Regions from separate parts of the Halotolerantifilum yawarlongkerapense genome, predicted to be linked through region 2. Evidence: riboswitches for the same ligand, from Rfam matches in the RefSeq annotation. Region 2 holds a riboswitch; the other holds the start of a gene.

Region 1 (15,821 bases), 1.4 Mb from region 2:
TTGAGGACTTTCTTGCGCAACCGTAGGGCGTCGGGTGTAACCTCGAGCAGCTCATCGGCCTCGATAAATTCAAGCGCTTCTTCTAGCGTAAAGGATCTGGGCGCCAAGAGCTTGACGGCATCGTCAGTTCCAGAAGCACGCACATTGGTCAACTTCTTATTCTTCGCCGGATTGACTTCCATATCATCCGTACGACTGTTCATGCCCACGATCATGCCCTCGTAAACATCAACGGCAGGACCGACGAAGAGCGTCGCCCGCTCGGACAGGTTGAACAGGGCATAGGCGATTGTCTGGTCCTGTACCAGGGAAACGAGCACGCCATTCTGACGCTTCGGTACATCGCCAGCGTGGGGTGCGTAACCGTGGAAAGACCGGACCATGATCCCCTCACCACGCGTCTCATTGATAAAGGAAGAACGATAGCCGAGGAGTCCTCGTGTTGGTACGAGATATTCAAGGCGTGCGTATCCCTCATCCACGTGCATGTGTTGCATCTGACCCTTTCGTAGGTTCAGCGCCTGGATGACCGAGCCGCTGTAGGCCTCGGGCACATCCACGATCACACGCTCTACTGGCTCTTCGAGACCTTCTTCACCATCTCGGAAGAGTACTTCCGGTTTCGATACACCGACCTCATAACCCTCGCGTCTCAAATTCTCGAGGAGCACCGAAAGGTGCAACTCGCCACGTCCCGAAACCTTGAAACCATCGCGACCTGAGAGTTCTCGCACACGTAGACCGACGTTTACCTCGAGTTCACGTTCGAGGCGGGCCTTGATATGACGCGATGTCACGTAGGTGCCGCTTCGTCCGGCGAAGGGTGAATCGTTAACCTGAAAGGTCATCGCCAGCGTGGGCGCTTCGATTTCGATCGTCGGAAGCAGTTCGACATGATCAGGATGACAGACGGTCTCACCGATAGAGACATCAGAAAACCCAGCGATCACAACGATATCCCCCGAATGGGCGATTTCTTTTTCCACACGTCGGAGGCCTTCGTTCACAAAGAGCTTGGCAATTTTTCCACGCGTGAGAGTGCCGTCACGTTTTCCGAGCACGACACTCTGGCCACGTCGTAGGGTGCCGCGCGTTAGGCGACCAATTCCCAATCGACCGATGTATTCATCGTAGTCGAGGGAAGAAATCTGCATTTGGCTGGGCTCTTCATCGAGGTTGGGATACGCTTCGTATCGCTCTGCCAGGATTTCAAAAAGTGGATCCAGGTTCTCGCTCTCTTGGTCCATATCGGCCTTGGCAATACCCTCGCGGGCGATGCCGTAGACGATGGGAAAATCAAGCTGTTCATCGGTTGCGCCGAGCTCTACGAAGAGATCGAAGGTCTGGTCGACCACTTCTTCGGCCCTTTGGTCGCGCTTATCAATCTTATTGATCATCAGGATCGGCCGGAGGCCGCGCTCGAGGGTCTTTTGCAGGACGAATCGTGTTTGGGGCATAGGGCCTTCGGAAGCATCGACCAAGAGGATGGCCGTATCCACCGTTCGGATGATCCGCTCCACTTCCGATGAGAAATCGGCGTGTCCCGGTGTATCGACGATGTTGATTTTGACGCCGCCGTGTTCGATCGCACAGTTCTTGGAGTAAATGGTGATCCCGCGCTCACGCTCGAGATCGTTGGAGTCCATCACGCAATCGATGACGGTCTCATTGTCGCGAAAAACGCCGCTCTGTTTGAGCAGTGCATCGACAAGTGTAGATTTACCGGCATCAACGTGCGCGATGACGGCGACATTCAAAATCTCAGGTCTATTCATGTTTTTTCTACCTCTTTTCTTCAACTCTTCCCATCATATACAAGTCGACTGTCCTTTGCAAGCGACAATTCCTTCATATCCTGTGCTTACGCTCGGGAAAAGCTTTTCTTGTTTAAAAAAATCCCGATACGTGGAAGCACCAGGATTTTCTCTTGCTATTGAGCGAGTTTCTTGAGCAGATCGACCATTTCCATTGCGGTCATCGCAGCGTCATACCCCTTGTTACCGGCCTTCGTACCAGCACGTTCGATGGCCTGTTCGATGGTATCGGTGGTGAGCACCCCGAAGATCACGGGTTTTTCTGTGTCCAGGGAGACAGAAGCTACACCTTTGGTCACTTCTGAAGATACGTAGTCAAAATGTGGTGTGGATCCTCGGATCACGGCACCAAGGCATATGACCGCGTCAACATCCGAACGGTTGGCCAATTTCTTGGCCACCAGCGGGATCTCAAAGGCTCCGGGCACGCGGGTGATGGTAATCTGTTCTTCTTTTGCCCCGTGTCGCACCAAGGCATCCATGGCGCCCTCCATCAGCTTCTGTCCGATGAAATCGTTAAACCGTCCCACGACAATCGCGTACTTGGCATCGCCTGCCTGCAGATGTCCATTAAACTGTTTCATGATCATTCTCCTTTCCCATGTCGAGCATGTGGCCCATACGTTCTTTCTTCGTCTTTAGATAGTAAGCATTCTTCTCATTGTGATTCATCTCGATGGCCCGCCGACCGACCACTTCGATGCCGTACCCCGACAACCCAGCGATTTTCTGAGGGTTGTTCGTCATGAGAATGATCCGACTGGCACCGAGGTCCTTAAGAATCCTGGCACCAGTGCCGTAGTCCCTGAGATCCTCATCGAAGCCCAGGGCCAGGTTGGCCTCCACCGTGTCCATCCCCTGGTCTTGTAAGGCGTAGGCACGAATCTTATTGATCAAACCGATTCCCCGGCCCTCCTGTCGCATGTAAAGGAGGATACCCCTTCCTTCTTCCTCGATGCGGGCCAGCGCTTCTTGAAGCTGCTCCCCACAGTCGCAACGTAGGGATCCGAAGGCATCACCGGTCAGGCACTCCGAATGGACACGGACGAGTACAGGCTCTCCGGATGCCACATCTCCCTTCACGAGGGCCACGTGGTGTTCTCCGGACAGTTCGTCCTCATAGCCGATCATCTCGAAATCCCCCTGGATTGTTGGCATGGATGCCACAGCCGCTCGTTCAAGCGTATGCTCATGCTCCAGTCGGTGGGCAATGAGATCGGCTATGCTGATCATCAAGAGACCGTGGTCCTCACAATAGGAAACGAGATCCGGCACGCGGGCCATCTCCCCGTCGGCTTTCATGATCTCACAGATCAGACCCGAGGGATGGCATCCCGCCATACGCGCCAGATCCACCGCTGCCTCTGTATGACCTGCCCGGCGGAGAACACCGCCGTGTTTTGCGGCGAGCGGAAAAATATGGCCGGGCTTGGTGAAGTCTGCGATCCTTGTCTCTGGACAAGCGAGGCTGCGGATTGTCAAAGATCGCTCGGCCGCTGAGATCCCGGTGGTGCAATCCACGTGGTCCACACTCACAGTGAAGGCGGTCCCCTTGGGATCCGTGTTGCGCGTGACCATGGGGCCGATCTCCAGATCCTGCAGTCGCTCTTCTTCCATGGGGGTGCACAGAAGACCACGTCCGTAAAGCGTCATGAAATTAACGGCTTCCGGCGTAGCGTGTTCGGCTGCCATCACCAGATCCCCCTCGTTCTCCCGGTCTTCATCATCCACCACCACGATCATCCCGCCGGCTCCGATGACCTCCAGTGCTTCTTCTATCTTGGCAAACATATGCCACTCTCCTTTCTCAATTTCCTACGCCTAGGATCAAAAACCGTGCTCCCGTAAAAAATCCAAGCTGATCTTCCCCTCTTTTTGGGGTGTCATCAACTGTTCCACATATTTGCCGATCATGTCCACTTCTACATTGACAGTCTGCCCCACCCGTTTTTTGGCCAGAATCGTCTCCTCTTGGGTGACAGGAATGAGGGAGACGGACAGGCCACCCGCTTGACGACGGGCCACCGTCAGGCTGGTGCCATCAAGAGCCACGGATCCGCGGTCGAGCACATAGCGCATCAGTCGATCGTCGACCTTCAGGTCGATCCACAGGGAGTCCCCCTCGTTTCGTGTGCCCGTGATCCGTGCCAGACCATCGACATGGCCTGCCACCAGATGGCCGCCAAGACGTCCGTTCAACGTCATCGCCCGCTCGAGGTTCACCGGATCTCCGGGCGAGAGCTCACCCAGATTGGTCATCCGGAGCGTTTCTGCCATGACGTCCGCTGTGAAATGGGTACCATCGTGGTTTACCACTGTCAGGCAAATGCCGTTGGTGGCAATACTATCGCCCGATTTGGTTTGGTCGAGCACATGCTCGGCTTCTATCGTGATACGGGCACCCTCCGGACGGGCTTCGACCCTCCGGACGCGACCGATCTCTTCTATAATCCCTGTGAACATCTGTCTTCCTCCCCTCCCACACATCCTGTGATCAGTAGATCTTCTCCGTGATAGGCTGTATCCATGTGATCGAGCCGCGTCACCGACGCGAGCGCCTCTGTGCCCTCTCCCCCGATCACGGATTTCGCAGATTGACCGCCGATCAACTTGGGCGCGATGAAGAAGGCCACTTCGTCCACGAGACCTGCATCGAGAAAACCACCGTGAATGGCACTCCCCCCTTCGACGAGCACACCGTCGATCCCCAGGCGGTAGAGCTTCGCGAGCAAATCGGATAGGTCGATGCGATCTTCCGCGCCCCTTGTCTCGAGCACCCGCACGCCCATGTTCTCAAGGGCCCGCCTCTTCTCCACATCTGCCGTGCTGTTCACGGCGATGATCGTCGGGCCGCCGAGGTTCGCGTCGAGCACCCGCGCTGCCAGGGGAGTCTCGGCCAGTGCATCGACGATGATTCGATAGGGCTGCCTGTAAGCTTCGCTCTCGCTCCGGGCTGATAACGAAGGATCGTCGGCCAGCACAGTACCGATGCCCACCAGAATCGCCGGCCAGTAGTGACGCATCCGGTGTACAGCTATCCTTGCCTCCGGCCCCGTGATCCACTGGGACCGACCGGTTCTCGTCGCAATCTTGCCATCAAGACTCATGGCCGCTTTCAAGAGAACGCGGGGTCTTTTTTGCCGCATACCCGTCAGAAACATGCGATTTTGATGGGCCAGTTCCTGCTGGAGCACACCCACGTAGACCTCGATACCGGCCTTCCTAAGCTGCTCGATGCCTCTTCCGGAAACGAGGGGGTTGGGATCTTCGATGCCCACGACCACCCTTTTAATGCCTGAGCTGATAATCGCTTCGGTACAGGGTGGTGTTTTTCCATGGTGGGAGCAGGGTTCGAGTGTCACGTACATCGTGGCCCCTTCTAGGGGTTCTTTGACTGCTACGAGTGCCTCGCGCTCGGCATGCGGTGCACCGAACCGCGTGTGATACCCCTCGGCGATCAACCGGTCGTCTTTCACGATCACCGCACCCACCAGGGGATTGGGGTTGACCGCTCCTGCTCCTCCCTCTGCCAGTACCATTGCACGACGCATCCATTTCTCCATCATCGCTAACACGCTCCTCAAGATTAAACACAAAAAAACCCGGAGCAAAAAACTCCGGGGGTCATGCGATCGCTTCGAAAACAAAGGCCTGGCGGCACTGTCCTCGTGATCTGTTGCTCCTTCTCTCATCCAGACTATACTGTCGGTACCGGAATTACACCGGTTCAACCGCTTGATAAGCGGCTCGTGGACTTTCACCACCGGTAGGGAATTTCACCCTGCCCCGAAGGAATGATTCAATTTATCTAAACTTTATCAGTCTGATCGGGTCCTTGTCAAGAATCATTTTCATCCCTTGACTTCAAGAAGCGTCCCTGGTACACTGTGGTTATCCCCCTAGGGGGGGTCTACTTTTTCCAGGAGGCGTCCATCATGTTGACGCTATATGCTGTGGCCACCGTGGGCCTGGTCGTGTCCTTTTTGCTCGACCGCACGCGGACGAAAAAAGCTGTGAAAGTCGCCGGTAAGAAGCTGGCAAAAATTCTGCCCGGGTACTTGAAGATCCTGATGATCTTGTCCGTGGTTCTGCTTATTCCCAATGCACTCATCGTGCGATTCATCGGAGAAAATGCCTCGGCGGCAGGCCTTTTCATCGGGGCCGCCTTCGGTTCGATCACTATGATGCCAGGCTTTATCGCCTACCCTCTATCGGGCGTGCTGGTCGAACAGGGGGTTAGCTATATGGTGGTGGCTGCCTTTGTAACCACGCTCATGATGGTCGGTGTGGCCACTTATCCGGTGGAGAAACAGTACTTCGGTGTCCGTGCGACCATCGTAAGGAATGTAGTCGGATTTTCCATCTCCCTGGTGATAGCCATCGCCATGGGATTGTTCTACGGGGAGTTGATCTGATATGACGACAGCAAAAAAGAACTATCTTGCCTTTGTACTTTTCCTGGCTTTTCTCGGTTTCTCTTTCCTCAGCGGATTCGATCTGGGTCTGCGGGTCGCCGACAATTTTTGGCTCTTCGCCTGGGATATGCTACGCATCCTACCGCCGGCCTTCATCCTCATCGGTCTGTTCGATGTGTGGGCGAGCCGGGAGCTGATCGAGAAGAACTTCGGTCAGGTCTCCGGTTTCAAGAAGTACATCTGGGCCATTCTGCTGGCAGCCACCACCGTCGGTGGTACTTTCGTGGCCTTCCCCGTCGCCAACGCCCTCTATCACAAGGGAGCGGATTACAGCGCGATCTTCACCTATGTGACCTCTGCTTCCCTCGTGATGATCCCCATGAGTATCATGGAGGCCACGATCTTAGGTCCTCGGTTCACCCTTGTTCGACTGGGTGTCTCCCTCCCTCTTGTTGTCCTGAGTTCCGCAGGCCTCGGGACCTATTTCGATCGCCGTCGGTACAGGCTACCGGAACAGGTTTGATGGTAGGAATAAATCATTCTAGAGAAGAGCCTGTATCTCGGGCTCTTTTTGGCGTGTGACAATTGTAAGATGATTCCGAGATATTGATAACGATTTAAAATTACTTGAAAACCACCGTTAAATTCGATACAATAGGAAGGAATCTAAGAGAGGGGAAAAGCCCCCACAATATGAGGAGGTTCATTTATGAAGTCAAAAGTTATTTTATTAACACTTCTGGTAGTCGCACTTGCATTCGCAGGTTGTTCTCCGGCTACAGAAGAACCCGCACCTGAAGCACCCGCCGATGAGCCGGCAGATGTTGTATCAGGTCCTACCGAGTCCATCGTTACCGACGAAGCTTCACTGATCGAAGCAGTAGGTCCCAACGGCGGCTGGATTGTGATCTTTGAAGACGACATGACCACTGAGCAGAATCTCGTGCTCGCTGCTGGTCCTACGGACGAAGGCGAAGCGGCTCGCAAACTTGCTCTTTACACGCAAGATGCTGATCGCAACGTGATCGACCGTTTCACGCTCACGGCTCCTACCCTCACGGTAGAAAGTGTGAACTCTCGCATCCAGGGCGGTACTTTCGCTGGTGATGTCACCGTAAGCGCAGAAGGTTTCCAACTTCGCGACGCTGTGATCGATGGCAACCTTTACTTCACTTCTCAAGATCTTCTCGATGCTTTCGAGAACGAAGGTGAAGTGACGGGCGAAATCGCAGTAGCTGCTGATGCAGTCTCTGCTCCTACGCAGTCTTTCGTAACGGACGAAGCTTCTTTGATCAACGCTCTTGGTCGTAACGGCGGCTGGATCGTGATCTTCGAAGAAGATATGTCTTCTGATAAAGACCTCGTGCTCGCTGCTGGTCCTACGGACGAAGGCGAGCCGGCTCGTAAGCTTGCTCTTTACACGCAAGATGCAGACCGCAACGTAACAGCTCGTTTCACGCTCACGGCTCCTACCCTCACGGTAGAAAGCGTGAACACTCGCATCCAGGGCGGTACTTTCGCTGGTGATGTGTACGTGAAAGCCGAAAACTTCCAGCTCCGCGATGCAGTGATCGACGGCCACCTCTACTTTGCTTCTCAAGAGCTTCTCGATGCTTTCGAGAACGAAGGTGAAGTAACAGGTCAAATCGGCGTTGAAGCTGATGTTGTATCTGGTGCTACTCAGTCAATCGTAACGGACGAAGAGTCAATGATCGAAGCGCTCAGCGCAGCTGGCGGCTGGATCGTGATCTTCGAAGACGATATGTCTTCTGATAAAGACCTCGTGCTCGCTGCTGGTCCTACGGACGAAGGCGAGCCGGCTCGTAAGCTTGCTCTTTACACGCAAGATGCAGACCGCAACGTTACAGCTCGTTTCACGCTCACGGCTCCTACCCTCACGGTAGAAAGCGTGAACACTCGCATCCAGGGCGGTACCGTTGCTGGTGATGTGTACGTTGTAGCTGAAAACTTCCAGCTCCGTGACGCTGTAATCGACGGCAACCTCTACTTTGCTTCTCAAGATCTTCTCGATGCTTTCGAGAACGAAGGTGAAGTAACAGGCGAGATCGCTGTTCAGTAATCACTGAAGACCGAATCATCAAAGGAGCACCGACCATACGTCGGTGCTCCTTTTTTATGTGCTAAGAGAGCCCCCCGAGGTGCCTGTTCAAGGCACCCTCAGGGGGCTTTCTTTATCTCGCTTTGATTATTTGGTACACATGCTTCCCCACTTCGATAAGCGTGAGGACCACGATGAACAACACGAGGAGACGTCCACCGGTGCCCGCCAGGCTCATCAGACTGTCAGGTAGTACGGACAGTGCTTCGCGGTTGATCAGCGATGGATCCCCTGCTGCCACCAAGAAGATCGCCAGTCCACCGAGGGAGAAGATTATCTCGAGCATCCGTGTGGTCACCGTTCTGCGACCCTTCTTGAGTAGGTATAGGTTCAGTAGGAACTGGAAGAACCAGAGAAAGGTAAAGACCGTCACGTAGGGGCGCAATGCCTCGGTGTGAAACAAGGGAATCCGCGAGACCACTGGGTGCTGCACCGAAATCACAGCGATCCAGTCAGGATAAAAGGTCAGGACGGTCCATGCGATGAAGAGAAAGACGTTCTCGGCAACAAGCTCTGCCGTCGAGACGCGGTCCGGTGAGGGTGGAACACTGTCCAGTTTCTTCGGATCAAAAGTTTCTTCCTCACGCCAATCCTCGGTCACCTCGGGGACGTACCGTTCGATAAGCCAGAAAATTACGGTCACACTGCCCACCGCCCCGAAGGAGGCCGATAACAGGTTGCCCATCAGTCTCGGGACAAAGGTGAGGAGACTTGCCTCTCCTGCTAAGGTGCCCACCAGTGTCGCGATGGTGAGGCCCAGGGCCACGGCGAGAAGCACAATTCCGAGAACCATGCGATAGGTTCCGTAAAGGGCGGGTCCAATCACGTAGCGTCCTTCCGGTCGGTATCCAGCCGCCACTTCCCGTGGTGGACCGAAGGTGCGCAAGACCTCCAAAACATCTTGCTCTGTGTAGTCTCCGCCTTCTTCAAGCGTGTCTAGGATCGCCGCGCGTAGTTCCGGCAGCACCTCTTCCCGCTGGCCTTTCGAGAGTCCCTTGCCAACTGCATACAAATAGCGTTCGATCAAATCAGTCATCCTTTTCTCCTCCTTCCGATCTGAGCAAGCTGGCGACCACACTGTTGAGATTGCGCCATTCTTCCTCGAGCGCTGTCAGGGTTTCTGCTCCCACTTCCGTCAACCGATAGTACTTCCTGGGGCGTGGTTCATCGACAGACCAGGAGGCCTCGAGCAGTCCCTGTTTTTCCAAACGTCTCAATAGAGGATACAGGGTATTCTGCTCGATGGGCATCCCCCGATCGGTGAGCCGCTGCACCAGGGCGTATCCGTATCTCGGCTCGCGCAGTTGAGCCAGAACACCGATCACAACGACTCCTCTGCGGAGCTCCTGTGTTAGATTCTCAATCGCTTTTGAAGATCTGGCCATCACATCACTTCCTTTGAATATATTATACTGTGCATAGCACACTAATGTCAAGTATAAGCAATGTGCGGTGCACATTATTTCTTATGCTAAAGAAACCCCCTCACAAGAGGGGGTTCTCCCTTAGGATTCCTCATCATACCGTTTCGGTCGGGCGAAATGATAACCCTGGCCGGCACCTGCACCCGAGCCTATGGCCCGCTCGCGCATCATCTGGTTCTCGATGCCCTCGATGACCACGAGAAAAGATCTTCTGGTGGCGAAACCCACCACGCTCTTGATGAGATAGGCAACGTCCTCATCCTCGATCATCTTCAGTACGACACTACGGTCGATCTTCAGTTCGTCGAGCGGTAACTCGATCAGGTTGTGGATGGAAGAGAAGCCCGTTCCAAAGTCATCCAGAGAGATCCTGACACCCGCGCGACGCAGGCGGTGGAGTTTCGTGAGGGTCGTGGGGTTCTTGTCCATGATCACGCTTTCGGTGATTTCGATGACCAGAGCATCTGCATCCAGACCCGTCTCCGAGAGGATCTCCAAGACCTCGTCGGTGAAATCCATCCCCATGATCTGCACAACGGAGACATTCACCGAAACGCGTTCCTTTGGGTGTTTTTTTCGACGAGCGCTGATGAAGCGACAGGCTTCCCCCAGGACGTAGCGACCGAGCTTGGAGATGAAACGGTTCTCCTCGGCAATCGGTATGAACTCCCCCGGTGAAATCGGACCAAGGTCCGGGTGGTGCCATCGTAAAAGGGCCTCGTGACCAATAATCGCCTCTGTCTTCAGACACACGATCGGTTGGTAGACGACGTGAAATTCGCCGCGATCCAAACCGATGCGCATGTGATTCTCAATATAGAGCCGCCGGAGAATCTGTGGTTTGTTGAGGGTGTTGAAAAACACGTAGAGTTCATCGCGGTTTCGCCTCGCATGCTGTCCCGTCAAGCTGACGTTCTGCATGAGTTCCTTTGCCGTCGTTCCATCCTTGGGAAAGCGCACGATACCGATGAGGACCTCGACGTCCAGGTGGAGGTCGCCGATCTCGTAGCGGCGGTTCAGATTATTGACGTAGGCCTCTGCGCGAGCGGTCAGCTGATCCACATCGGTGATACCAGGAATCAGCACACTGAACTGGTCGGAAGTCAGGCGGCTCAAGTCTTCCTTGGGTGCTGCCACCCGGCGCATTCGCTCGGCCACGGCCGCCAACAAAATATCGCCGGTCGCATGACCGTAGGTATCGTTGATCAGACTGAAACGCTGGATATTCACGTGGAAGAGCGCCCCCTCCCCCACCTCATCGATCGCCTTTTCCAGTAGGGAGGCAAAATACTCGCGGTCGTAGAGATCTGTCACGCGGTCGCGATAGGCCATGTGCATGAGCCGCGCTTCGTAACGTTTCTCCTCTGTGATATCCGCATGGGATCCCTCCATGTACCGGATGGTGCCGTCTTCGTTGAATTCAGCTACCCCTAGGGCCTCGATCCAGCGGACCCTTCCCTCTCTATCGATCACCCGGTACTGGGATTTTACAACCTCGACCTGCTCGTTGACCTGACGCTTGTAGTTCTCGATGAAGGCCCCCCGATCAGCAGGATGGATGACGGCAAGCCAGGACTCAATCGAATACTGATCGAGATCGATATCGTAGTCCGTGTAAAAAGACCGGTTAAGAAAGGTCACGCGACCTTTCTCATCTGTATGCCAAAGCCCTTCTTTGGCAACGGAGAAGATGCGTTTCAGGCGCTCGATGGTCGCTTGATAAGCTTGGAGATTCGGTTGGTGTTCCACAGACATCCCTCCCACTAAGGTGATTGCTACCCCTCCATGATACCAAATCGGGAGCCGAGTGGCTCCCGATGGCTGTGCAAGCTTTGAAAATTGGAGCGAGCCTGTACTGACCCCTAGGATGCAGGTTGCTAGCGCTGCTTCAGATGGTCCAGCAGGTCGCGATCGAGTCTCCCCAAGTATCTATCATCGGCACCGATCACGTTGAAGCCCTGCACGTCTCTGAGCATCAGGATCTTCAGTGCCTCGAGGAGCGAGGCATCCCCAGCGAGTTCGGGGTACCCTTCCGCACGCGGGCTGTGTCGATCGCAGATTTCTCCGACCTTTGTAACCGTCAAGTAGGCTGAAAAGTTCTTGATCCCAAAAAAACGCTCCGCAAAATCCGAGTTGGGGTGAAAGATAATCTCTTCCCGATCACCCGCTTGGATCACCTTCCCATCGGAAAGCAGGACGATGGTTGTGCCGAGTTTGATGGCCTCCTCTATGTCGTGGGTGACAAAGACAATGGTCTTTCCCAGTTCTGCGTGCAGCTCCTTCAGTTCGTCCTGCAGGTGACGCCGGGTGATCTCATCCACGGCGCCAAAGGGTTCATCCATCAGGATGATCTCAGGATCTGCGGCAAGGGCACGGGCTACGCCCACGCGTTGACGCTGGCCGCCGCTGAGCTGTCGCGGGTAACGGTCCAGAAGCTCCGGATCGAGGCCAACAAGGCTGAGCAGGTCAGCCGCCCGTTTTCGGTCGCCGGAGCCCCTCTCTTTTTTGATCGTCGGTACGTAAAGGATATTCTCCTCCAGCGTCATGTGGGGGAAGAGACCGATCTGCTGGATCACGTAACCAATTTTTCTCCTCAGTTCATAGAGTGGCCACGCCTTGACATCTCGATTCTCCACGGTCAGTTGACCCCCGTCGTAGGGAATCAGACCGTTGATCATCTTGAGAAGCGTTGTTTTGCCACAACCCGACGGGCCGACTAGGGTGACGAAATCCCCCCGTTCGATAGCAAGGTCGATCCCTCGGATCACCTCCGTCTCGCCGTAGGATTTGGTCACCTGCTCAAAGCGAATGACCGCCATCTTACAAGAGGCCCTTTTCTTCTAGGAACTCACGGGCTACCGTCGCAGGATCTTCGTTCCCGATGTCCACACGGTGGTTCATACGGATCATCTCTTCATCGCTGATCTGGCCGGCCAAACGGTTGAGCACCTCTTCCAATTCCGGGTACCGTTCGAGGGTCTCCTCCCTCACCAGGGTGGTCGCATGGTAGGAGGGGAAGAAATTCGCATCGTCCTCCAGAACAACCAGGTCGTTCTCAAGCAGCTGGGCGTCGGTGGAAAAGGCGTTGATCACATCGACCCGATCCTCTGCAATGGCTTGGTACTTCAGACCAATATCCAGCTCGGCAGTCTCGCCAAAATCAAAGCCATACTCCTCCTGGAGACCCGGGTAACCGTCTTCTCTCTCGTAGAAATCGTATTCTGCTCCGAGGATCAGATCCCCGCTTTGGGCTGCCAGATCGGAATAGGTGCGGATATCCAGTTCTTCCGCCAGCTCACGCTTCATGGCCAGGGCATAGGTATCGTTGAATCCGTAGAGGTCTAGCCAGCGAATCTGGTATTCTTCCTGGTAGCCTTCTTTTACTGCTTCGTAGAGCGCGTCGGGATCTCGAATCAAGTCTTCCTTGAGTACAAATAGCCACCCAGTTCCGGTGTACTCAGGATAGAGATCAATCTCACCTGACTCCATGCCCGGGTGGATGTTGGAAGTACCGCCACCGATTCCGAGGTTTTTCTCCACCTCTAGGTCGGTGTGGGTTTCGATGAGTGCAGCCAGCATCTCTGCCAAGATGAACTGCTCGGTCATGGGTTTGGACGCGATGACCACTTTCTCCGATTCGCCCGTACAGGAAGCGAGGGTGAAGCTGATCGTCAGTAGCAAAATCAATACAATGGACAAATTTGTTTTCTTCATATCAACCACTCCTTATGATTGGCCCAGTACACGGCGCCTGATTTTTCTTTCAATCCATCCGAGCATGAGATCGATCACAATAGCCAGCAGGGCCACGAGCAGACTACCCGCAACGGTCAGCGCCGGGAAATTCGTCGTGATCCCGCGGTAGATGGCCACACCCAAGCCGCCTGCGCCGATGAAGGAAGCGATACCGGCGAGAGCGATGGTCATGATGACCATGGTGCGGTAGCCTGTCATGATCACCGGTAGGGCGAGGGGAAATTGGATCTTCCACAGCAGTTGACTAGGTGTGCTCCCCATCCCCCTGGCAGCCTCAATGATCTCCTCCTCGACCTCAACAATACCCGTGTAGGTATTGCGCACAATGGGCAATAACCCGTAGAGGGTCAAGGCGATAATGGCACTCTTTTCCCCGATACCTGAAATGGCCACGAGAAAGCCAAAGAGAGCAATGCTCGGCACGGTGTAGATAAAATTCGTCAGCGCCAGGAAGACAGAGGCGATCCGTTCATCTCGGGTCATGAGCAGACCGATACCGATCCCCACGAAGGAGATGATCAGCACGGCGACCGTTGTCAGGTACAAGTGCTCGAGCAAGAGTCGGATGAAAAAATCCGTTCGTTCTCCATAGAGGGCGAGGACATCGATGAAAAAGGACATAGTGAACACCTCCGTATCATTTTATTCATGCCCATGATCGCATGGTATCAATCATAGAATTATCCCGGACCACACCCATCAAAACCTCATGATTTGCGGTGAAAATGCGACACGCACGAACTTCCAGGGAAGTTCGTGCGTGTTTTCGAGGGTTATATCCGGTCGATTTCAACGGAGTCAGAGACGAAAAGCGTTCGTTCGTACTCCAGATCCACGTCTTTCTTTTCGCCATCGATCAGCCGGACGACGGGTCTCGTGGGGGATTCGGACTTGTATCTCACAACGATCCCCTTTGAACCGTCGGAAAGTTCCACACCTGATCCCACCGGGAACAGGCAGATGTTCTTGACGAAATGCGGGTATATCCCGGCATCGAGCTTGTAGACGGAGTCCGCCATGATCATCTCCAGCGCTTGATAGGTCGGCATGCTCCCCCTGTAGATCCTGTGGCTGGTCATCGCATCGAACATATCGCAGATGGTCACGATGCGCACGTGCGTCGGAATCTCATCGGCCATCAGACCCGAACCGTACCCGCTACCATCTAGTTTTTCATGGTGCAACCGCACGATTTGCTTTGTATATCCCGAAAGAACCCTATCATCACGGATCATCTGATAGCCTAGATCGGGATGCTTCTTCATCTCCTCGAACTCTTCTACCTCCAGTGGACCCGGCTTATTCAGTATTGTCATGGGCACGGCTGTTTTACCCAGGTCATGCAGAAGTCCCCCCATGGCGATGTGCTTGATGGTCTCGTCATCATAGTCCATGCTCCGCGCCGTTAGGATCGAAAGCACCGCCACGTTCACGCTATGCCGGTAGGTGTACATATCCGTTCCCATGAGTGCCATCACCGAGTACAAGGTGCCGTTGTTCTCCTCGATCGAACGGTACAGCTCATCGATGATATCGCGCAGTGCCTTGTAGTGTTTCAAGGGCACAAGCCCTTTGATTTTAGAGTGTCGACTTTCTTTGAACAGCGCGTTCATAGACTCTTTCACAGCCAGTGCCGACTTGACGATGGTTGCCTCGTCAATCAACGACTTCGGTTCGATGCCCTCCGCTACTGGATCATCTATATAAATGCAGTATAAATTTTGTGCCTGTATCCGCTCGATCAATCCGCGCGTCAGCTCGACCCCTTCCCCCAAGAGCATTCTCCCCTGGTCGGAATAGACCGCCTTTCCCACGATATCGCCTTCTTTGAGCGCCCCCACACTGATCACACGCATGCAAACAATCCTTTCTCTTTTGATAACGCCCCCGGTAATGGTCTATCTAGATTGCATTCTCAATTTACCATATATAATCAAGCATAACACGTCTGGCGGTAGGGGGCAAGGTGAAGGTGAGCGGCCGCTCACCTTCGCCACTTCTTGTCAAGAAGACCGACCAAACGGTTCAGATCAACAGGTTTCGAAAGGTATTCATCCATCCCGCTATCGAGACACCGCTGACGGTCTTCCTCCATGGCGTGTGCCGTGAGCGCTATGATCAGTGGCCGGTGCGCTCCAGGGAGGCGCCGGATGCGTCTGGTCGCCTCGTAGCCGTCCATATAGGGCATCTCACAGTCCATCAGAATCACAGGGTACCGCTTTTCTTCAGCACGAGCCACCGCTTCTCTTCCATCCGTGGCCAGGTCGCAAAGGTAACCGGCTTTCTCCAACAG
Region 2 (15,821 bases):
GATCGACGACTGGATCCTGTCGATCCGACAAGAAACGGACAAGCGCGAAGCGCACGCGCAGATCAACCGGTTGATCGCAGACCTCCACGATGAACATCCTACCTTCGCAAGAGCCTTTCTCTTTTTGATCAAGGCCAAGATCACCGGTGATACGTCCATGGTCCGCGCCACCAGCAGTTGGCTGTCGGGGGATCTAACCGTTCCCCACGAAGTGAAAAAGCGGTTCGAGGTCAAGGGTGGTGTGGACAAGCATAATGCCTTCGATTTTCTGAGGGCCTTTCACCATCTCCTTTTGGCCATGGGCTACAATGGCTTCCTCCTCATCCTCGATGAACTCGATCTCATTGCAAGAAAACGTAGCGACCTGAGGGAGAAATCTCTGGAGAATCTCCGCACCCTGATCGATTACGCCTCCGGTGGCCACCTCGCTCATCATTACAGTCTGCTCTTGGGAACGCCGGCCTTGGCCCATACCCTCGGTGAATCAAGGGCCCTGTCTCAACGTCTGGTTCCCGACGGCCCTGCTAACGTGAAGAGTCCTACGGTCCTCCTAGAGGGCTTCAACCTTGAAGAGGCGGGGAACTTGACCCGGCTTCTTCTCGAGGGCTACGCTCTCCCACAGGACGGATGGAAAACCTATCGGAACCAGGCGCTGGTGATTCTGCAGAACAAAGGACACGCCATCCAACCGGTGAACCCACGGCAGTTCGTCACCACCCTGGTGGGACTGTTCGATCAACTGACCCTTCAAAATCCAGATTATTGATCACCACAAAGAAAAGGCCTCCGATCGACACTTTGCCGATCGGAGGTCCTTCTCATGTACCCAGGTAAGCCTTTTTCACTTCTTCGTTGACCAACAGCTCTCTTCCCGGACCCTCGAGCACAAGCCCGCCGGTCTCGAGCACATAAGCATAATCGGAAATCTCCAAAGCTACCTTGGCGTTCTGCTCGATCAGCAGGATGGTGACACCTTCCTTGCTGATGCGCTTGATAATCTCAAAGATATCCTTGACGATCAGCGGGGCCAAGCCCAAGGAGGGTTCATCCATCATCATGAGCTTTGGCTTTGTCATCAAGGCCCTGGCCACGGCCAGCATCTGTTGCTCCCCGCCGGACATCGTGCCCGCCTGTTGCCCGCTACGCTCTCGTAGGATCGGGAACAGATCATAGACCCACTCGATATCCTCCTTGACCTTCTCGTTATCCTTACGGGTGTAGGCGCCCAGGACCAAGTTCTCGTAGACGGTGAGATTGGCAAAGACACGACGGCCTTCCGGCACCAAGACGATGCCTTTCTTGACGATATCCACCGTGGTGAGCGCTGTAATGTCCTCGCCATTGTACAGGATCCTACCGTCCGTGGGCTTTTCCAAGCTCATGATCGAACGGAGGGTAGTCGATTTCCCGGCGCCATTGGCCCCGATCAACGAGATGATCTTACCTTGTTCCACCTCGATATCGATACCACGGAGCGCGTGAATCCCTCCATAGTGCACGTTCAGGTTTTCTATCTTCAGCATCTAATCAACCCCCAGATACGCTTCGATAACCTTCGGGTTGTTTTGGATCTCCGCCGGATTGCCTTCGGCGATGGTCTCGCCATGGTCCAGTACGTAGATTTTCTCACAGACCCCCATGATGACCTGCATATGGTGCTCGATCATCAGGATCCCCACGTCGAAGGTGTCACGGATTTCACGGATGAAGGCCATGAGTTCCATGGACTCCTGTGGATTCATTCCCGCGGCCGGTTCATCGAGCAACAGCAGTTTCGGATCGGTTGCCAGCGCCCGAGCGATCTCGAGACGCCGCTGTTTGCCGTAGGGTAGGGAAGAGGAGCGATCGTGTAAAGCATCCTTTAGACCCACCTGTTCGAGCAGCTCGATGGATTTATCGTAGATATGGGCTTCTTCCTTACGGTAGAAAGGACTTTTAAAGACCGACCCGAAGATCGTGGATTTCAGGCGTAGGTGATTGGCAATGATCACATTGTCCAGCACGCTGAGTTCTTTGAAGAGTCGGATGTTCTGGAAAGTCCTCGCCACACCGCGTTTTGTGATCTGATGGGGTTTTGCCCCGGTGATATCGTGGTTTTCAAAGAAGACCGATCCGTGGGTGGGTGCGTAGACACCAGTGATCATGTTGAACGCTGTGGTCTTGCCCGCTCCATTGGGTCCGATGAGACCCACGATCTCACGCTCGTCCACGGTGATGGACAGTTTGTCCACTGCCGTCAGACCACCGAATTGCATGGTCAGCTCATCGGTTCTCAAGATCGCCATGGCTACGCACCCCCTTTCTTATCTCGGAAACGTTTCACAAAGCGGTTCTTCGTGATCATATCCCAGTCCAGTTCATTGGTCCCCATGAGACCCCGTGGGTAGAACAGGATGACCGCCATCAGTAGCAAACTGAACAGCACCATCCGCATGCCTGGGATTCCGGGGATTGTGATGAAGCCGAGGGAGATGTCTGCCTCGATGAAACGGAGCACTTCCATCATCGCCGTGACGACAACCGCTGAGATCACGCTGCCGGTGATGCTACCGATACCGCCGAGTACCACGATGAGCAGAATATTGAAGGTCATCAGGAAACGGAACATCAGCGGGTCGATGGTCCCCATCATGTGGGCCAAGAGCCCTCCGCCTATACCCGCGAGAAAGGTTCCCAGGATAAAGGAGTAAACCTTGTGTTTGAACAGATCGATTCCCATGGCCTCCGCGGCAATTTCATCTTCCCTGATGGCCTTGAAGGCCTTTCCGTAACTACCGTCGATCAGGTATTTCATCAGGATGATCGTTAGGATTGCGAATCCCCAGGCCCAGAAAGTGTTCGTGTGCCGGGTGATTCCCTTCAGGCCGAGCGGTCCGTTGGTCAGCGACTGGAGATTGGTGAGCACCACGCGAATGATCTCACCGAACCCCAGCGTGGCGATGGCCAGGTAGTCATCGCGAAGTTTGAGCACCGGCGCGCCGATCAAGAAACCAAATAGCGCTGCCACGAGTCCCCCCATGAAAAGGGCCACGAGGAAGGGAAGCTGTACGTTCGCCAGGAAAGGCGCGATGGGCTTGAGGTAGAAATTCTGAGCCTTCAGCTCAGGTGACATGCTCAGGAGCACGGAGGTATAGGCCCCGATGGCCATAAATCCGGCGTGTCCGAGCGAGAAAAGACCGGTGAAGCCATTGATCAGGTTCAAACCCAGGGCCAGTACCACGTAAATACCCGAGAGATTGAGGATTCTCAGTTGGTACGAATCGAAGACCAGGTTGGCGACGATCAACAGAACGATCAAAAGGACCAAGGCGATGAGACTGTAACGAGTTTTCTGTGCTGTCGTCATGGTCTACACCTTCTCCTTCACGTTCGAACCGAGCAATCCGTTGGGCTTCACCATCAAGATCCCGATCAGCAGGACAAAGGCGAAAGCATCTCGGTATCCGCTGAGCGCCGGGAAGAAAGCAACGATCATGATCTCCATGAGCCCGAGGAGAAAGCCCCCGAGCAATGCGCCGCGGATGTTCCCAATGCCACCGACGACGGCAGCGATAAAGCATTTGAGACCGGGCATCAGGCCAAGGGTCGGGATCAACTGAGGGTATTTCGATCCCCACATGACACCACCGATGGCGGCCAGACCAGAACCCATACCAAAGGTGATCGAAATGATCTTGTTGACATCAATCCCCATGAGCTTCGCGGCTTCGTAGTCGCGACTGACGGCACGCATGGCCATCCCTGTTTTCGTCTTGTTAACGACGAAGAGAAGAATAGCCAGGGCTATGGCCGTGATCACGGGGATATAGAAGGTGACGCTCATGATCTTGATATCCCCCAGCGAAACCACCTGACTGAACAGGGGCGGTACTGGGAAAGCCTTCGGTCTACCGCCGAAGATAACAACGGCAAGGTTCTGTAGTAAGAAAGAGGCGCCGATGGCCGAGATCATGACCGAGATCCTGGGCTGATTTCTCAGCGGTTTGTATGCTGCCCGCTCGACCAGGATGCCGAAGGCCACCGTGAACAGGATGGCCAAGAGAAAGGCTAGGTACCAAGGAAGCATGAAGCTCGTCATCGCGTAGAAGGCGATATAGGTACCGACCATAAAAATCTCACCGTGGGCGAAGTTGATCAACCGGAGAATACCGTAGACCATTGTGTAGCCGATGGCCAGGAGCGCATACAAACTACCCAGGGAGATGCCGTTACTCAGATGCTGTAAGAATACGAAAAAAGACATAATACCTCCCATGAAAATGCGTAGACCTCTCGTGATAAAGAGGTCTACGTCTTTTTTTTAGTAAGGTTCTACCGTCGTCAGGTACTTGAACGCGCCATCATCCACGTGCTTGATCACAGCGCTCTTCACAGCATCGCCGTTCTCATCCAGTGTGACCATACCGGCCGCACCTTCGAAGTTTTCCGTGGCTGCGATGGCCTTCTGGATTTCCACCGGATCAGCACTACCGGCTCGCTCGATGGCATCCAAGATCAAGATGTAAGCATCGTAGCCAAGCGCCGTAACGGAAGCAGGCTCTTTGTCATAGCGTGATCTGTACTCAGCGAGGAAGATTTCACTCTCTGGCGTGATCGCGACTTCTGATGTGAAGAAAGTTGAGAAGACAGCACCTTCAACAGCTGCGCCACCGATATCGATAAACTCAGGTGCTTCCCATGTATCCGTACCGATGATTGGCGTCTCGATGCCCAGCTCACGCGCCTGTTTGATCAGAAGGGCAGATTCTGTGTAGTTACCCGGTGCAAAGATGACATCGGGATTCGTGTCTTTCACGCTGGTGAGCTGAGCGGTAAAGTCTTGGTCTCCCGTGTTGTAGCTGGACACCGTCAAGATCGCATCCTCATCACCCGTGATCTCTGTGAAGGCCCTTTCAAAGTACTGCACCAGACCCACGGAGTAATCCGATGAGATTTCCTGGATGATCGCAGCTTTCGAGGCGCCCAGTTCGTTGTAAGCGTAGCGCGCCATAACCGTTCCCTGGAAGGAATCGATGAAACAAACGCGAGAGTAATACTCTACACCCAAAGTAACCAATGGATTTGTACAGGATGCACCGACCGCGGGCACTTGCGCCTCATCTACGATGGGACCTGCGGCCATGGAGAATGAAGATCCCCAAGAACCGATAATCGCATTGACCTTCTCTTTTTCCACGAGCATCGTGGCAGCGTTGGCAGCTTCTACTTTATCCGACTTATTGTCCGCTACGACAAGTTCGACTTTTTTCCCGAGTACCTCAGGATACAATTCATTGGCCAGTTCGATTCCCTCGAGTTCCATGGCACCACCGGCAGCATTGGCTCCGGTCATTGGCTCGAAGACTCCGATCTTGATGACGTCGCTATCCGCTGCTGTCTCTTGTCCGCCACAGGCCGTCAACAAGAACATTCCCACGATCATTACGATAACTACATAACGCTTCATACGAAATACCCCTCCTCATTTTGTGTTAAAAAATTTTAACAATCATTCTATTATAATAAACACTTGTCCGCCAACTGTCAATAAGCCCCACGATAAAAAGAATCTTATACAGCATCTTTCTGACATGAAAAAAGCGCCCAAAACCTTAGTTTCTGGGCACTTTGAAAGTAAACCGCGTGCGTTTTCCCGGGAGGCTCTCGACTTCAACATCTCCCCCGATAGCCAACAGTTGTTGTTTCACGGCGAACAGGCCGAGCCCCCTACCGCTCATGACCTCGACTTGGTCCTTCGTGGTCATCTCCTCGAGAAATACCTTCTTCAAGAGGAGATGGTCCTCGATGGTCAGTTCCTCTTCTTCGCTGAGCAGTCTCTTCAAACGGAGTTTCTCCTTCAGGCGCTCGCGATTGATTCCCCGTCCATCATCCTCTATGATGAGGTAAATGCTGTTACCGATCTCCCGCCCCTGGCATCGGATCTTCCCTTTCTCGGGTTTGCCGGTGGCTACCCGCTCCGCCGCCGGTTCGATGCCATGTTCAATGGCATTTCTGAAGACATGATTCAACGATTTGACAAAGGGACTGTATACTTTCTCGTTCAGCAATAGATGTTCACCCTGGTATCGGATGGGTTCGATGGCGAGGCCGTTCTTATCGATGTACTCATTGAAATAGGTGATATGCGGTGCCAGGAGATCTTCAAGCGACGGGTAGGCCAATTCGACGAAATGATTATACAGTTTGTAATGCCGGTCTCGGCGCAGCAGTTCGGCAAATCCCTTGAAATCTTCTGGGTGCACCCGGATCCGCTTCGACCCCTTCAGCTCCGTCCCCATATAAGAGGTCAGGATCGCCAAGTCGCGCTCGAGGTGCTCCAGCGGTTGGTAAAAGCGCATGATCTCGATAAAACTCTGTTTATCCAGCGCTTCATCCTGCTTGATCTCATAGAGTTCGGTCTCGAGCGACCGCAGGAACCGGCTGATGTGAATCAGATGGAACTGTTCGAAGAGACCCACATAGGTATGCAGATCTGTCAGGATATGGATCAGAATCCGCGAGAGTACATCTTTAGAGCTCAAAATACTGTCGAGCTCAACGGCCGCATAATAACGAAAATCCTCCACTAGACTATTGAACGTGGCCCGGTTCTTGATGACCGCGGAGACCATGTTCAGCTGCAAGCGCTCCTGCTCCAGCCGATAGCTTTCCTTCAGAAGTGCCGTCTCATCACGGAATCGGATGAGGAGCCGGTCCGGGTCTTTCAAGAAGGTGTAATTCAGATGGTAGGTCCTCCGCTCGTTAACCCATTCCGTGGGTAAAAGGTCCATGAGCAGTTGCTTCTCCTGCTCTCCGGGCACCTTCAAAATCTTGCCGATCAGGGTGTGCAGATACTCCCTTCTCTCCACATGGTGCCCATATAGAAAACGATCGAGCTCTTTGCCCTTGAGACTCACATCAAAGAGCGGGTCTTCTCTCGCCACCAAGACCTCCAGCACGATCAGGGAGGGATCACAGATCACGATGCTCTCCGAGAGATTAGACAGGGCATCATCGATATGTCGTCCGAATATTGCTTCGTGATTTGCAGCATTGGGCGTAAGGGACATCAGACGGTCCAGGCGATAATGGTAGACCACCAAAAAGAGCTCGAGGAAAAAGATGACCAAGATGGCAAAGAACAGATGGTATCTTGTGTTCATATAGTGCAGATGATATGCTGCATCCGCCACGAAAAACACGGTGAGTAGCAAATGGAACAGCATGCCCAGTATTGCATACCCATTTTTCGTCTTCCGGTAGTGCGTCCAAAAGGCCCTTAGCATGTAGACCGTCATGGACAAAAGCACGAAGGCGTGCACATAGATCCAGTCGTCTAGGAACCGCTGCCGCATGTTCATGACGACCAGCACCGTGACCAGGCCATAGGTCTTAACGGTCCAAAGAACTCGTTCATCGATTTTTCCAGGTTGAATTTTGGTACTCACCAGGAAGGTGAGCGGTAACAGCAAATGGAAGGCTAGGGTATTGATACGTCCGAGGAGCCTCTCGGAAATCATGAAAAAGAGCTCTTGGTCGTAGCCAAAAATTCGCAAGGTCATGACCAGCAGAGCGACCAGTAAATAGGCGTAGAGCGTATAGTCACTTTCCCTGATCGTGCGGTGGTAAAAAATCGCATAGAGCACAAGTATGATAATGAGCATACAAAAGAGTAAAAAACCCATGTAGGAACGTGCCTCTAGATAACGTAGGATCTCCTCATAGGAGCCCCGAATGACACCAGGCGACTTCCAGTGCCGCTGATTTTCGGAAAGAAAATGAACGGTCACTTCGACAGCATCTGCTTCCTTGGGCTCAATACGATAGATCCCGTGCTCATCTGCGGCGAGTTCACGGTCTTCAGTGAAAACCCGTTGAAAAGACCACGTGTAGGGAAAATAAATTGCCGTGTCTTGCCCGGGATCAATCGGAATTTGTTTGGTCAATGTGCCGCGGTTGATGTCAGATCGTCTGAAGAGATCATTGAGATCTACCGTCTCATAGCGCGGGGCCCCTACTGCGGACTGGAGATAGCGACCACTGTAATACCGCCAATCCTGCTGTAGACCGGTGATCTCTGTATGCACGACCAGCTCCACGTACAAAAAGGCGACCAACAGGATCGCCAGTATCGGTATACCGTATTTTTTCATCCGTAACATCATCGATTGTTGCCCCCTCTACCCTTCCATTTTAACAGAGACGGATCTATAATAAAATAAGGAGACGTTTTTTAAAAGTGAATCTGAAGGAGGTCCCAATTTGCTTGACTACCATATGATCATCCAATCGATCGACACAGATGATACCGGCCGCATCATTTTGCGCATGAAACCGGAAATCGCTCAGTTCCTGGGCGAAGAATCCCACCGCACCAGCCTGAAGCAGATGCTGGAGGCTATCCTGAAGGAGGATTTTCTCAAACTGGAAATCGGCGGCCAGAATCTTCGGATCACCGTTGCCGATGGCAAACAGGAACTTGCAATCGAGCGTATTAAGGAAGAGATCTCAAACGCCCTGCAGCTGGCCTCTAGTTTCTCCGAGTCTTCAAAAGGTCCGATCAACTAGAAAATCCCTCGGGGGCACTTCTGCCTCCGGGGGATCTTTGCCGTACTCTTGTGAGGATCATTTCAACAGTGGTGAAATCTTCTTGTAGATGAGGGCCGTGATAATCATGATCACAACACCCTTGAGCAGATTGAAAGGCACCACCCCGTAGATCACGAGGGTCCTTACATCCACGATGGCCGCGTTCGCCTGTTGGCCCATAGCGATGATCGCATCGATGGGCATGAAGTTCTGGTAAAAGGGGATCAGTACGAAATAATTGGCCAGCGCTCCCACGATTGCCATGCTGACGATACCAACCAGCATACCCACGATCGCGCTTTTTCTCGATTTATCGCGATAGTAGATTGCCGATGCCGGGCCCACCAACGCCACGCCGATTACAAAATTAGCCAGTTCCCCAACGCCACCGGTCGACGTTTGGAACAGGTGCAAAAGATTCTTGATCAGTTCCACCATGATCCCTGCCACGGGACCCAGTGCGAATCCCGCGATAAGAGCCGGCAGATCACTTAGATCGATCTTGAGGAAAGCGGGGAAAAAGACAATGGGAAATTCGATGTACATAATCAAAAAGGCAATGACAGATAGGATGGCCACCTTTGTCATCACATTCACCTTCAAAAGTGAACCTCTCTTCTTTTGGTTGTCCATTCGGGAATACCTCCTGTGTTTTTGATAACGTAATCGGAGCATGAAAAAAACCCCGAAGCATCAGACAAGGCTCCAGGGTTTGCGCTCAAAAAAAGCTATGCTTCTTCTTCCATCCAGACTTTAACTGTCGGCTCTGGAATCTCACCAGATCAACCTCTCGGCTCGCGGGCTCTACCGCCGGTGGGGACTTACACCCCGCCCTGAAGAACTATTATTCATTTGCATATAAAAGATAACACAGGAAAAGCTTAGTGTCAACTATTTCACGAGTTCTTTTACCACGGCTAAAGCCGCATCGTAATCCGGTTCTGTACTCACCTCGGGTACGTACTCAACATACTGTACTTTTCTCGATGGGTCGATCACGACGACTCCTCTCGCCAGCATACGGGTCTCCTTCATAAGAAAACCGTACTTTTCACCGAACTCCACATCCCTGTAATCACTGACCACGCGGATGGTGTCCACACCCTCTTCTGAGCAGAATCTTTTTTGCGCAGTAGGTAGATCCACGCTGATCTGTACAATCTGAACACCCTCTCCCAGGGCCTCAGCTTCCTCATTGAATCGTTGTGCCTGCAAAGAGCAAACGCGCGTATCTAGGGAGGGTGCAGCGCTTAATACCACTACTTTTCCTTCCGTCTCTTCATAGAGAGAGAAAACCGAGAAGTCCTGACAAAGTGCATTGAAATCCGGCGCCTTATCCCCTGGCTTGATCGGATCTCCGACCAGTGTCACGGGAATACCTTTGGATGTTACCTTGACTGTCATGTGATATCCTCCTATCCTGTGATAAATATTCTCAATCCGTCTTTTCTATTGATACCTGTCCTGATGTGCTCTAAACAAATTCTTGGTTACTCCATCCCATACGGTGGTATCTGTATAGCGTTAGGAGTCCTTCTGAGCACTTGACAGATTTGTTATAATACATGGTAGGAGGTAACATACATGAACAAAGCAAGCCTAGTTTTATCCATCTTATTGATCGTCGCAATCTCCCTAGCCGGTTGTGCGGAAGCTCCAGTAACAGACCGTCCGGTCATCGGCACGAGCATCATGCCTCTCGCGGCCATGGTGGAAGCCATCGCCGGAGATACGGTGGATGTTGCCGTCGCCGTTCCCACGGGATCGAGTCCGACGAACTACCAACCGTCCCCTCGCGAACTGACGTCTCTATCTGAGGCCTCTCATTACTTCAGTGTCGGCACGCCGTCAGATCTCGCCTCGACGATCGATCGGCTACAGGATCTGAATGACAACCTTACGGTCCACCGTCTAGACGATCTCGTGCAGGAGACGTACCCCGCCCGGTATTTTGAAGAAGGGGAGCACCAACACGACGACGATGCAGAACACGGACACGACGACGATGCAGACCTCGAACATGACGACGATGCAGACCACGGACATGACGACGATGCAGACCACGGACACGACGACGATGCAGACCACGGACATGACGACGATGCAGACCACGGACATGACGACGATGCAGACCACGGACATGACGACGATGCAGACCACGGGCACGACGACGATGCAGATCACGCCGATGAGGAGGAGGCGCACGACCATGAACAGGGGCAGAAGGATCCTCATATCTGGCTCAGTCCACGTCGCGCCATGTTGATGGTCGATGAGATTGCGCGCGTCCTCTCGGAGGTAGCCCCGGAGCATGCAGAGCGGTATGCTGAGAACGCTGCTTCCTTCAGAGAGGAACTCGAGTCCATCGACGAAAGGATCCGCGCACGACTAGAAGAGGTTGAGAACAAAACCTTTATCATGTACCACCCTTCGCTGGGGTATTTCGCCGACGACTATGGTCTCGAGATGCTGGCCATTGAAGCCGGTGGCAAAGAGGCCACAGTGAACCAGCTCAAGGATGTTATCGATTTCGCTCTGGCGAACGACATCCGGGTCATTTTCTATCAAGATGAAATCACGTCCAAACAAGCGGAGACCATCGCCGAGAGTATCGATGGCGAGACTGTAGCCGTGTCCCCCTTGTCCGGCGATTACCTGGCGAATCTCGAGAAGATCGCCAGCACCCTCGAAGAACATCTACGCTAGGAGTCCTTATCATGATCAGTATACGCAACCTCACGGTTTCCTACGGTGAGACCCAGGTTTTGGATCGGGTCAACCTCGAAGTCTCTGACCGCGATTTCGTCGGGATCATCGGACCGAACGGGGCCGGAAAATCCACCCTGCTCAAGGCTATCTTGGGCCTGATCAAACCGGACAGTGGTGAGGTCGTCTTCACCGGACCCGCTACCATCGGCTATGTACCCCAGCTCGTCCACTTTGAGAACCGCTTTCCCATCCGGGTTCGCGACGTGGTATTATCCGGTGCTCTCGATCCACCGATCCGGCCTTTCCATCGCTACGGGAAGATCGAACGATCTATGGCAGAGAAATGGATGAAATCACTCGGGATCGATCAACTCGCCAGGCGGCTGATGCATCAGCTCTCCGGCGGTCAGAAGCAAAAAGTGCTCATAGCCCGAGCCCTGATGAGAAAGCCCGATATCCTTGTGCTCGATGAACCCACCGCCAGCATCGATGCCAGTAGCCGAACGGAAATTTTCGAAATCCTCAAGACGCTCAACGAAGACATGGCGATCCTTCTGGTGAGCCATGATGTGGGTGTGATTTCTTCCTACGTGAAGCGGATCGCTTGCATGAACATCCAGCTGATCGATCACAACGAGCCCGAGCTTGATCATGATACGATCGAAAAGATCTACGGGTGTCCGGTGGATCTGATCAGCCATGGTGATGTTCCTCACCGAGTGCTTCACGTACACGAGCACGCGCACAAAGGGGGGCACAGCTCATGATTGCCGATCTCCTGAGGTACCCTTTCCTTCAGAACGCCCTCATTGGGGCGCTGCTCGCCAGTGTGGTCTGTGGCATCATCGGCACTGTGGTCGTGGAGAAACGACTCGTGATGCTGTCCAGCGGCATCGCCCATACGGCCTTCGGCGGTATTGGTTTCGGATATTTTCTGAGCATCGAACCCATTGTGGGCGCCCTGCTTTTCGCCGTGGTATCCGCTCTGGCCATCACCCGGATCAAACGGTCCTCCATGGCCGGTGCCGATGCCCTCACGGGCATGTTCTGGTCTGCCGGCATGGCATTGGGCATCTTGTTCATCGCCCTGACGCCCGGTTATCCCCCGGATATGAACAAGTATCTGTTCGGCGATATCCTGACGATCTCCTCCACCCAGCTCCAGATTATCGGGGGTACAGGGGTCGTTGTGGCCCTCTCCTTCGTCTTGTTCTTCGATTACTGGCGAGCCTATCTATTCGATGAAGAGTTCGCGAAGGTCATCGGGTTGAACACGGCGGCCTTCGAGTACTACTTGTTCCTGCTCGTGGCCCTTGCCACCGTGGCACTGATCCAACTGGTGGGCATCATTCTGGTGATGGCGCTTCTGACCATCCCGCCCACGATGAGCCGCCATTATTTCGATGATTTCAAGACCATCATCTTCTCGAGTATCGGCCTGGGGATCCTGTTCTCCACCGTTGGGCTCACCTTGAGCTACTATCTGGATATCCCCTCCGGTGCAACGATCATCCTGGTCAGCATCACGGGATACCTTGTCTCACACATCATGAAACCCGCAGCCTAGGCTGCGGGTTTCTCTTATTTGTGGCCTTCTTTGGGTACGATACAGATAAAGCGGAAGGTCCCCTCACCAGTATTCTGGAACTGGTGGTGCTTCCCGGCGGGTACGTAGGCATAGGATCCGGCCTTCACCGCGATATCCTCGCCGTCGAGGTGGAGGGTACCCGTTCCCTCGATCATATAGTTGATGTGCGGCCAGGGGTGTTCGTGCCTGGGCGAATATCCACCTTCCCCCAGCTCGATGATACGCATCACATGGGAGTCCCAGCCCTCTTCGGGTGAGACGAGCACCTTCATGGCTGCATTTTTCACGGCGTCACCGCTTAGTACCTTGGCCTTGAGATCCTTTTCATTGGCAACGATCATGGTTATTCCTCCTTTGGTTTCTTTGTGCCCTCATTATACCATATTTTAGATAAATGATAATCATTAGCCCCTCGAAATAATTGATGGTGCAACTGGATTTTGCTATACTGAGTACAGGAAAAAGGAGGGCACTATGGACTTCAGACAGAAGCGCGAGCTGATCTTAAACGGGGCAATGACCCGCGTGATCCTGACGCTCTCATTACCCATGATGATCAATAACTTCATTCAGACCATCTACAACCTCACCGACACCTACTTTGTCAGCCGTATCGGTGGAAACGAGGTCGCCGCCATCCAGTTCACCTGGCCCATGATGTTCTTCATGATGAGTTTCGGCATCGGGTTCTCCATGGCCGCTACCAGCCTGATGAGCCAGTATATCGGCGCCCACGATGATGAGAAAGCACAGCGTGTCGGTGGACAGATCCTGCTCATCAGTCTGGTCTTCTCCACCATCGTAGGCATCGCCGGCGGACTCCTATCCAGGCCGATCCTCACCCTGATGGGCATCGAGGGCGACCTACTGGCCAATGCCGATGCCTATCTCAGCGTCATGTTCTACGGCATGCCAGGGATGTTCATGATCTTCGCTTACAATGGGGTTCGGAACGGGCAGGGCGATACCCTCCGTCCCATGATCCTCAGTGCCTTTTCCGTTGGCCTGAATATCCTGCTCGATCCGATCTTCATCTTCACCCTCGGTATGGGCGTGCGCGGCGCGGCCATCGCCACGGTGATCAGCCGGGTGCTCTTCGGCACCCTCGCCGTGACCAAGCTCTTCTTCAACCGAGATCTGCGGATCTCCCCGGAGGACCTGGTGCCCGATCCTGCCGTGATCCGCAAGATCACGGGAATCGGTTTGCCTTCCTCCGTGGGACAGTCCACTGCCGCGCTGGGCTTCGCGGTCCTCAACATCTTCATCGTCTCCTTCGGTGAGAGCACGCTCACAGCCTTCGCCATTGGCAACCGCATCAGCAGTCTGGTCCTGATGCCCGCCATGGGCATCGGCAGTGCCCTGGCCAGCATCGTGGGGCAGAACCTCGGGGCCGATCAGATCGAAAGGAGCCGGGCCTCCGTGAAGAAGAGTGCCCAGCTCTCCACTCTTTTTCTTGCCATCGGGGGGAGCATCCTCTTATTCTTCGCAAGGGACATCGTCAATCTCTTCGCGAATACACCTGCGCAGGCGGAACAAAGTTTGACTTACATGCGCCTCATCGTGGTCAGCCTACCGCTCATGGGCTTCTTCCAGATCTTCATCGGCGTCTTCCAGGGATCTGGACACACGATGTACGCCATGGCCATGATGATGGGCCGACTCTGGGTCCTGCGGATTCCGATGATCTTGCTCTTCAAGTCCTATACGGATTTCGGGCCCAATGGTGTGTGGTACGCGATGGTCTTATCAAATCTGCTCACCGTCCTGTTCGGTCTCTCCATCTACCTCACCGGCCGGTGGGAGCAAAAAGTTATCAAAAAAAGCGAGGTCCTGGGTGTAGAAGCACCCTAATCTGGACCCTATGTCAAGGACAATTAAAAAAAGAGAGAGCTAAGCTGCTTGTTTCAAGAGCTGATTCCGGTAAGATACCGGGGTCAGCTTTTTCAGTTTCCATTGGCCCCTCTCGTTGTTGTAGTACTCCATGTAGTCCGCGATAACCGTCTGCAATTCCTCGAGAGAACAGCATTCCTCATAAGCGATCTCATCCTTCAAGTGACCGAAGTAGCTCTCCTGTGGAGCATTGTCCCAGCAGTTTCCACGGCGGGACATTGACTGCTGGAGGCCACTTTCTCGTACTAATTTCTGGAATACAGGACTCGTGTAGTGACAGCCTTGATCGGAATGCAGGAGGGCTTCCGCATGTAAACTATTCCCATGATCTGCCTTCAGACTCTTCACTGTGTCGAGTGCAATATCCAAGGTAATCCGGTCAGAGACGTTGTAGGCTAGGATTTCCTTCGTTGTAGCATCGAGAATGGTGGAGAGGTAGCCTAGGAAGCCTTCCTTCCCTCGCAAGTAGGTAATGTCGGTCAGGAGGACCTTCCCTGGAATCGATTGGTCAAACTGCCGATCTAGGTGGTTCGGGAAAGTGCGGTGTTCCTTGGTGGCCTTGGCCATCTGGCGGTATGGGTTCGCACGCCGAATCGGACACTTTAGGCCGTACTTCCGCATGATTCGTTGGATTTTCTTGCGATTTGCTATCGTTTTCTTCGTGTTCAGGAAGTACATGACGACGGCGCGAGAGCCCTTTGCAACTTGTTTGTAGGCCATCGCCTCTATCGCGCTGTCACGCCATGCAAGATCATCCTTTTCCTTCTCCCATCGTTTGAGTTGGTTCTTAGGAGAGACGTGCGCATAGTAGCCGGATGTAGACACCTCTAAGATCAGACAAGCCCCTCGGACAGATAGCGAGCCAGGCTTACCCGTCATCTGCTGGATGAGTGCATATCGTTCATGTTTGGATAATTCACTTCCCCTCCTTTCTGCGAAGTCGAGCTTTTTTAGTAACTCATTCTCCTCTCTCAGGAGGGCATTCTCCTGCTTGGCCCGACGGAGCTGCTCTTCTGTCGAGAGTTCTGTAAGGCTACGGCGTCCTGAGGCCCCCTTACGCTGATCC

Evidence for each region. Region 2 has a riboswitch for FMN ahead of ACULM0_RS06945 (ECF transporter S component). Riboswitches for the same ligand answer to the same signal wherever they lie in the genome.
Region 1: it holds a riboswitch for FMN, as region 2 does, so the genes downstream of both, ribD (bifunctional diaminohydroxyphosphoribosylaminopyrimidine deaminase/5-amino-6-(5-phosphoribosylamino)uracil reductase RibD) here and ACULM0_RS06945 (ECF transporter S component) in region 2, are expected to answer to the same signal.

The regions. Positions count from the first base shown of each region.
Region 1 covers NZ_CP199719.1:12,194-28,014, reverse strand. The annotation lists gene typA (translational GTPase TypA) at 1-1,775, opposite strand, end outside; gene ribH (6,7-dimethyl-8-ribityllumazine synthase) at 1,931-2,398, opposite strand; gene ACULM0_RS00120 (bifunctional 3,4-dihydroxy-2-butanone-4-phosphate synthase/GTP cyclohydrolase II) at 2,385-3,605, opposite strand; gene ACULM0_RS00115 (riboflavin synthase) at 3,642-4,277, opposite strand; gene ribD (bifunctional diaminohydroxyphosphoribosylaminopyrimidine deaminase/5-amino-6-(5-phosphoribosylamino)uracil reductase RibD) at 4,259-5,380, opposite strand; FMN riboswitch at 5,491-5,612, opposite strand; gene ACULM0_RS00105 (permease) at 5,750-6,229, shown strand; gene ACULM0_RS00100 (permease) at 6,231-6,752, shown strand; gene ACULM0_RS00095 (hypothetical protein) at 6,939-8,309, shown strand; gene ACULM0_RS00090 (HAAS signaling domain-containing protein) at 8,422-9,384, opposite strand; gene ACULM0_RS00085 (PadR family transcriptional regulator) at 9,377-9,733, opposite strand; gene ACULM0_RS00080 (putative bifunctional diguanylate cyclase/phosphodiesterase) at 9,854-11,521, opposite strand; gene ACULM0_RS00075 (ABC transporter ATP-binding protein) at 11,650-12,591, opposite strand; gene ACULM0_RS00070 (glycine betaine ABC transporter substrate-binding protein) at 12,593-13,486, opposite strand; gene ACULM0_RS00065 (ABC transporter permease) at 13,499-14,149, opposite strand; gene ACULM0_RS00060 (HD-GYP domain-containing protein) at 14,302-15,384, opposite strand; gene ACULM0_RS00055 (PAS domain S-box protein) at 15,513-15,821, opposite strand, start outside.
Region 2 covers NZ_CP199719.1:1,414,477-1,430,297, forward strand. The annotation lists gene ACULM0_RS06905 (BREX system ATP-binding domain-containing protein) at 1-766, shown strand, start outside; gene ACULM0_RS06910 (ABC transporter ATP-binding protein) at 819-1,523, opposite strand; gene ACULM0_RS06915 (ABC transporter ATP-binding protein) at 1,524-2,285, opposite strand; gene ACULM0_RS06920 (branched-chain amino acid ABC transporter permease) at 2,288-3,346, opposite strand; gene ACULM0_RS06925 (branched-chain amino acid ABC transporter permease) at 3,350-4,243, opposite strand; gene ACULM0_RS06930 (ABC transporter substrate-binding protein) at 4,301-5,446, opposite strand; gene ACULM0_RS06935 (ATP-binding protein) at 5,592-8,144, opposite strand; gene ACULM0_RS06940 (hypothetical protein) at 8,242-8,547, shown strand; gene ACULM0_RS06945 (ECF transporter S component) at 8,605-9,201, opposite strand; FMN riboswitch at 9,299-9,413, opposite strand; gene tpx (thiol peroxidase) at 9,460-9,972, opposite strand; gene ACULM0_RS06955 (metal ABC transporter solute-binding protein, Zn/Mn family) at 10,153-11,274, shown strand; gene ACULM0_RS06960 (metal ABC transporter ATP-binding protein) at 11,286-12,044, shown strand; gene ACULM0_RS06965 (metal ABC transporter permease) at 12,041-12,844, shown strand; gene ACULM0_RS06970 (cupin domain-containing protein) at 12,859-13,206, opposite strand; gene ACULM0_RS06975 (MATE family efflux transporter) at 13,340-14,716, shown strand; gene ACULM0_RS06980 (IS3 family transposase) at 14,756-15,821, opposite strand, start outside.